Linked DNA regions of Undibacterium parvum. The protein of the gene in region 2 interacts with the protein of the main gene of each other region in a pairwise test. Links are inferred from orthologs where the notes say so. Each region holds a gene or a part of one and is shown on either strand. Other genes may lie near its edges. The genes, in order: EJN92_RS13665 and EJN92_RS03360.

Region 1 (3,328 bases), 2.4 Mb from region 2 along the record:
CGGCGCGAGGCTTTGATAAACTTGCCTAGGCGGCCGCCAAAGGCTGTTTGCAATGCGCTTATGAAAGCGCTATCGTCTAGCGCCAGTATGGTTTGCGCGTTGTCCGGTCGCATGCACCAGACTAGCGCGTAGCCGTCTTCTTGCGGCAGTAAGGCCAGCGGTCCTTGATCAGTGAAGCGCTCGAAGGCGCGCCCGGCGATCGGCGTGTCGCTGATGATGTGAGCGATCACTGCAGTCTGCTGGTAGTCGTGATGGCGGCCACCCGCTTTTTGCGGCAGCTGCTGTTGCGCGCTGAAAGTGCCGCCTTCTGCCTGTATTACCAGATCGGCCGTGATCTTGCTGCCGTCAGCGAGCGTTAGTTCGACCAGATCAGCCTGCTCTTCTAGCGCGCTTACCTGTACTGGTCTTTGTAGGGCTATGCCGCGCTGTTGAATTAAATTTTGTAGCGCTGTCACGATGTCGCCGTAGCGCGCCACATAGCCCAGCGCAGGTAAAGCGTAATCAGCGGCCTTGATCAGGCTGCGGCCAAAGTGGGCGCGGCGCGAGACGTGGATTTGCGTAATCGCGGTGGCGGCGATCGGCCAGGCATGTAGCGCGCGCAGGATCTGCTTACTACCATATGAGAGCGCAATCGAACGCGCATCCGCTCTGGCTTGCTCTGCGGTTTTGGCGTCTAGCAGTAAGATGTCGCTGGCCGCATAGCCTTGCTGCTGCAGCATCAGGGCCAGCGCCTGGCCGACCGGCCCGGCGCCGCAGATGGCGATGTGTACGTGCTTAGTCAAACTAGGTTTCTCCATATTGGCTGCCAAATTTCCGCTTTGATTTTTACTTTGTTTGCATCAGGGCTTCAATCTCGGCCACGGTCTTTGGCGTGTCGCGGCTTAGATTCAGATGGCCTTCGGGTGTGATCAGGATATCGTCTTCTATGCGTATGCCTAGGTTCCAGTATTGTTCTGGCACAGCTTCGGCTGGACGCACATAGATGCCAGGTTCTATGGTGAAGACCATGCCCGCTTCCAGTTTACGGTAAGGGCGTTCATTGCCGACCTTGTGGGTCTCGCGATAGTCGCCGACATCGTGTACGTCCAATCCTATCCAATGGCCGGTGCCGTGCATGTAAAACTGGCGGTAGGCCATGCTGGCGATCGCATCGTCCAAACTGCCGACCTGGTTTTTGTCGAGTAAGCCTGTCTCTAACATGCCCTGTGTCAGTACCCGTACTGCCGCGTGGTGGCCTTCCATATAGCCGGCACCGGGGCGGGCGCAAGCCAGCGCTGCCGCTTGAGCCGTCAGCACTAACTCGTACAGAGTTTTTTGGGCTGGGCTAAATTTGCCGTTGGCGGGGAAGGTACGCGTGATGTCGGAGGCGTAGCTGTCAAATTCGCAGCCGGCGTCGATCAGGATTAAGTCGCCGTCCTTGATGCGGGCGGCATTGCTTTGATAATGCAAGATGCAGGCATTGGCACCGGCGGCAACGATGGAACCATAGGCTGGCGCTTGCGAACCCTGACGGCGAAATTCATGTAGCAGTTCTGCCTCTAATTCGTATTCATGCATCTCAGGCCGGGCGCTGCGCATGGCGCGTGCATGGGCTGCGCCGGAGATGTTGGCGGCGCTTTGCATCAGCGCGATTTCGCTGGCATCTTTGAATAGGCGCATTTCATCGAGTAGCTGGCGCAGATCCAGGGTTTTGCCTGGTACAGTGACACCGCTGCGCGCTTTGGCGCGTACCGCTTCCATCCAATGCTGTAGTTGGGTGTCGAGTTGCGCATCGGTGCCGCTGCTGTGAAACAGCGTCTTGCTATCGGCCAGCAGTGTTGGCATTTCGCTGGCGAGGGCTTCGATGGGGTAGGCAGCATCAAAGCCGAACTGAGCCTGGGCTGCTGCCGGGCCGTAACGGAAACCATCCCAGATTTCGCGCTCCAGATCTTTTTCGCGGCAAAATAAAATGCTGCGTTGTTCACTGCCATTGGCGATTAGGACGATCAGGGCTTCCGGTTCGGTGAAGCCGGATAAATAGTAAAAATAACTGTCGTGGCGAAACGGAAACGTGTTGTCGCTATTGCGTGTCATTTCTTGTGCGGTTGGCACAATGGCGATGCCGCCACCGTGCGCTTGCATCTGCGCCAGCAATTGTTGGCGACGCTGGAAATACGCGTTCATGCTTTCGCTCATGTCGGTTTTCCTTGCGTCGTTGCTTTATTTAAAGGCCCATTGAGTGGCGCATTCAGCGCGGCCAATTGCTCGGGGGTGCCGACGTTGTGCCAGACACCGCTATACAACTCCCCGCCGAGTTGGCCGCGATCAGCGTAGTCGCGCAGTATCGGTGCTAATTTGGCGTGCTCACCTGCCTTGATGCCGGCAAACATCTCGGGCCGGTAGACGCCGATATTGCCGAAAGTAAGGCGCGGTTCGCCTTCTTTACCTTGATTCGATAAGCCCATTAGGTTCAGCGCAAAATCGCCTTCAGGATGAAACGAGGGATTTTTTACCATGTACAGCCAGGCGACGTCGCGCTTATCCAGTGGATGCGGATTGCCCCACATATCATTGTCTTCGAGTGTGTTCAGGCATTCGCTGAAATTGAAATGCGGAATGTAAATGTCGGAAGAGACTACGATGAAAGGCTGATCACCCAGCAGAGGTAAAGCCTGGGCAATGCCGCCGGCGGTCTCTAAGGCAAGGGCTTCGGCCGAATAGCGTAGCTGCGCGCCGAACTGGCTACCGTCGCCTAGCAGCTCCTCTATCATGTGACCGAGATGAGCGTGATTGATGATGATTTCAGTGATGCCGGCTTTCACCAGATTGAGTATGTGCCAGACGATCAAAGGTCGGCCGCGTACCTTGAGTAGAGGCTTAGGGCAGGTATCGGTTAGCGGTCGCATCCGTTCGCCGCGACCGGCGGCAAGTAACATGGCTTTCATAGATCTCTTTTATACTGGGTGGGGTATTAAAATATGCCCGCTATTATATTGTGCGATATGGAGTGTTTTTACTGATACTCCCCCCATATTGCCTAGCTAGCTGAAGAATTAAAAGGTGAAACCAACCACCGGTGCGGTGTCTTCTATGACATCGAGCAGACGTAATAAAGGAATCAGGATGTTATAGCGTTGCGCCGTCTTGCGCACATACGACATCACCAGTGGGATGTCTTGCAGGTAGTGTTCTTTGCCATCACGATGTGCCAGACGGGCAAAAATACCGAGGATTTTCAGATGGCGTTGCAGGCCCATGAATTCGAAATCGCGATAGAAGCTGTCAAATTCAGGGCTGATCGGTAGGCCGGCACGACGTGCCTGTTCCCAATAACGGATCGCCCAATCGA
Region 2 (3,253 bases):
CAGATTATTTTTACGCCATTCGCGTTTATCGCGATTGCCTATGGCATGTATAGAATATCCACCGCAAACTTAATGTTTTTGGTGATAGGCGTGCTGTTGGCGCAAGCCCTGATCATAGGCTTGCACTACCAACAAGGACATAACCTAGCCCTGCTCAGGCTAGAGGCCATGCACTTCATCGCCCTGCTCTTGTCTTTGCCCACTTTTATTTTTTTGATCGGCAAAGTCCAGCATTTACATAGAGTGCTGAACAAGGCCAGCCGCAAGATCAAATACATACAGGCCGATGCTAAACGCGACGTCTTGATTGATTGCTTTAACCGTCGCTACATGGTGGCGGCCTTAGAAGAGCATAAGCTATTGTCCGATGAGAATGGCACGCCCCTATGTCTGGCGGTGATCGATCTGGACCATTTCAAGCGTATCAATGATGAAGTTGGTCATTTGGGTGGCGATGAGGTGCTCAGGACTTTTGCCAAGGTAGCGCAAGAGAATGTGCGCGCATCGGACATCTTTGGGCGCTACGGCGGCGAAGAATTTCTATTGATTTTCCCTGATACCTCTTTACTGCCAGCGCTCAATACCTCGGAAAGAATTCGTGCCCAAATCGAGCATTTCCCCTGGCAAGGCGCTTTGCAACAGCGAGTTTCAGTGTCGATAGGTGTGACTCAATACATACCGGGCGAATCGGTACTTGAGCTATTCTCGCGCACCGACACGGCCATGTACATGGCCAAGCAAGGCGGTCGCAATCAAGTGGTGGTGGAAGAGCCGGTTGCAGCGCCAATTGCAGCAGTAACGCCGAGCGCGTAAGGCTGGCAACGATTGCGCAGTATCCATGCGCCCCGCAGCCCGATTTGGCTTGCCAAGGCGCATGGATACTGCGCAATCCCTTTTTGATTTGCTATCCAGACCCTGCTGAACTGCTGCATCCCCTATGTTAAACTTGCGCCCCTCGGCCCCTCTGCCCGGCATGCGTCTCTGCTGGTAAGCGCCTCATAGGATATTTATCGTGACTTTAGCTACCGAAATCAATCAACTTTTCCCTCAGCCTTTATGGCAATGGTTTGAACAAATTTGTGCCATTCCCCATCCTTCCGGACATGAGCAAGCGCTGAGCCTGCATATCCAAACTTGGGCTAAACAACGCGACCTGACGGTGATCGTCGACCAGGTTGGCAACCTCATCATCCGCAAACCTGCCACGGCCGGCATGCAAGACAGAAAAATCGTGGCCTTGCAGGCGCATCTGGATATGGTGCCGCAGAAGAACGCTGATACGGTTCATGATTTTGTAACTGATCCGATACGACCGTGGATAGATGGCGACTGGGTCAAGGCGACCGGTACCACCTTGGGTGCTGACAATGGCATAGGCATGGCCTCGGCCTTGGCGATCCTCGGTTCTGACGAGATCAAGCACGGCCCGCTGGAAGTTTTATTGACGGTCGATGAAGAAGCCGGCATGACCGGTGCTTTTGGCCTGGAAGGCGGCATGCTGGAGGCCGAAATCCTGATCAACACAGATTCCGAACAAGAAGGCGAAATCTACATGGGCTGCGCTGGCGGTGTCGATGCCGAGATCAGCTTGCCGCTGCAATGGCAGACAGCCAAGCCGGCAGATCTGGCTTTCACTCTGAGTATTGCTGGCTTAAAGGGCGGTCATTCCGGGGTGAATATCCATCTGGGACGCGCCAATGCAAATAAATTGCTGGCTCGTTTTCTGGCAGGACACGCGGCACCATTAGGCTTGGCCTTGAGTGATTTTAACGGCGGCTCGCTGCGCAATGCCATCCCGCGTGAGGCGCAATGCAGCTTTACTTTGCCTCCCGAACAAGCCACCGCGCTGCAACTGGCGGTAACCCAATATCAGGCAATTTTGCAAGCCGAGCTAAGTTCGGCCGAACCCGCACTGAGCCTCACGCTCACGAGCGCAGCCGTGCCCGCCAACAGTTTGCAGGCGGCCAGCCAAACCACCCTGATTAATTTACTCAATAGCTGCCCGAATGGCGTGATACGCATGAGTGACGAAATCGCTGGCGTCACCGAAAGCTCTTTAAATCTGGGTGTGATTCGCACTCAGGCCGACAACCTGAGCATCATTTGCATGCTGCGTTCGCTGATTGACAGCGGTCGTCAAAATATCGAGAGTCAGCTGCAATCACTGTGCGATCTGGCCGGTGCGCAACTGGTCTTATCTGGCTGCTATCCGGGCTGGAAGCCAGACACCAGTTCCGCCGTGATGGCGATAGTGAATGACACTTACGAAAGTATTTATCAGCGCAAACCAGAGATCATGGTGATCCACGCCGGTCTGGAATGCGGCCTGTTCAAGCAGCATTATCCGAATCTGGATATGGTCTCGATAGGCCCGACCATACGTTATCCACATGGTCCTGACGAGATGGTCAACATTACCACGGTGGGGCAATACTGGACCTTGTTATTGGCGGTGCTGGAACGGATACCGGCCAAAAGTAATCATTAAGCCTAGATAGGTTATGTATAATTAGGCAATTTTTAATTTGATGCAAAAGCGCGCTCAACATGACACGCTTTTGCAATTGCCTCTTCATTTACCCTGGAAACACCGCAGTAAAACGGCCGTCCACTATGTATAAATTTTCGCCACAAAATCGACTCCCCCTATTTGTTATCGGCGCTCTCGCCTTGCTGGTGCTAGCCTCGGTGCAGGCAGAGGTGTATAAATGGGTAGATACCAGCGGCAAAACCCATTACACAGAAAACCGGGATGAGGCGGGCAAGGGCAAGGCCGAGCAGGTAAAAATCCAGACTCAGCCTAGCGAGCTAAGAGCAGCGGTTGCTCGCAGTTGGCAAGATCAGGAACAGGAATCTAAACAAAGGCTGGCGCAACAGCAGATGGCGCAGCCTAGTCGCTCGGCACCGCCTAGCAACAGCCAGTCCTCTTGGGCTCCCCAGAATACGGGGGGCGCGCCAGAAACCGATGCTTCACGATGCGCGCGCGCGCAAAATGATAACAAGATCATTAACTCTGGAACGGGGATTCACAGAGGTGGTGCAAAGATAGATGCAAATGATAGAGAGGTCGCCGCACGCGACATCAGGAGCTTCTGCCGTTAATCACACAATGTAATTAGAAACCCCTATGCGCAATCTGCATGCGGCTCGCAGCCCACAATCGGCCTGCAAGCCGCATACAGATTGCGCCTTTGATTTCGGGAACTTCTAAAAACCCTCTACTTGGGCGCATCGCGGCGTCGATAAACCTATC

What was found.
Region 1: the proteins of EJN92_RS03360 (region 2) and EJN92_RS13665 interact in binary tests that used the Escherichia coli proteins (3 or more experiments, as listed by UniProt). The link is inferred for Undibacterium parvum from one-to-one orthologs.

Annotation. Positions count from the first base shown.
Region 1 is NZ_CP034464.1:3,120,614-3,123,941, forward strand. The notes cover bases 1-3,000. They hold EJN92_RS13665 (aminopeptidase P N-terminal domain-containing protein), read right to left. Parts: upstream 2,176-3,000; coding sequence 826-2,175; downstream 1-825. Other genes in these bases: EJN92_RS13660 (FAD-dependent monooxygenase), read right to left, coding at 1-782; murU (N-acetylmuramate alpha-1-phosphate uridylyltransferase MurU), read right to left, coding at 2,172-2,924. Also shown: EJN92_RS13675 (aminoglycoside phosphotransferase family protein), read right to left, coding at 3,033-3,328.
Region 2 is NZ_CP034464.1:764,401-767,653, forward strand. Bases 326-3,250 are described here. They hold EJN92_RS03360 (aminoacyl-histidine dipeptidase), read left to right. Parts: upstream 326-1,012; coding sequence 1,013-2,488; downstream 2,489-3,250. Other genes in these bases: EJN92_RS03355 (GGDEF domain-containing protein), read left to right, coding at 326-813; EJN92_RS03365 (DUF4124 domain-containing protein), read left to right, coding at 2,614-3,102. Outside these bases: more of EJN92_RS03355, read left to right, coding at 1-325. UniProt on the Escherichia coli protein: Dipeptidase with broad substrate specificity. Requires dipeptide substrates with an unblocked N-terminus and the amino group in the alpha or beta position.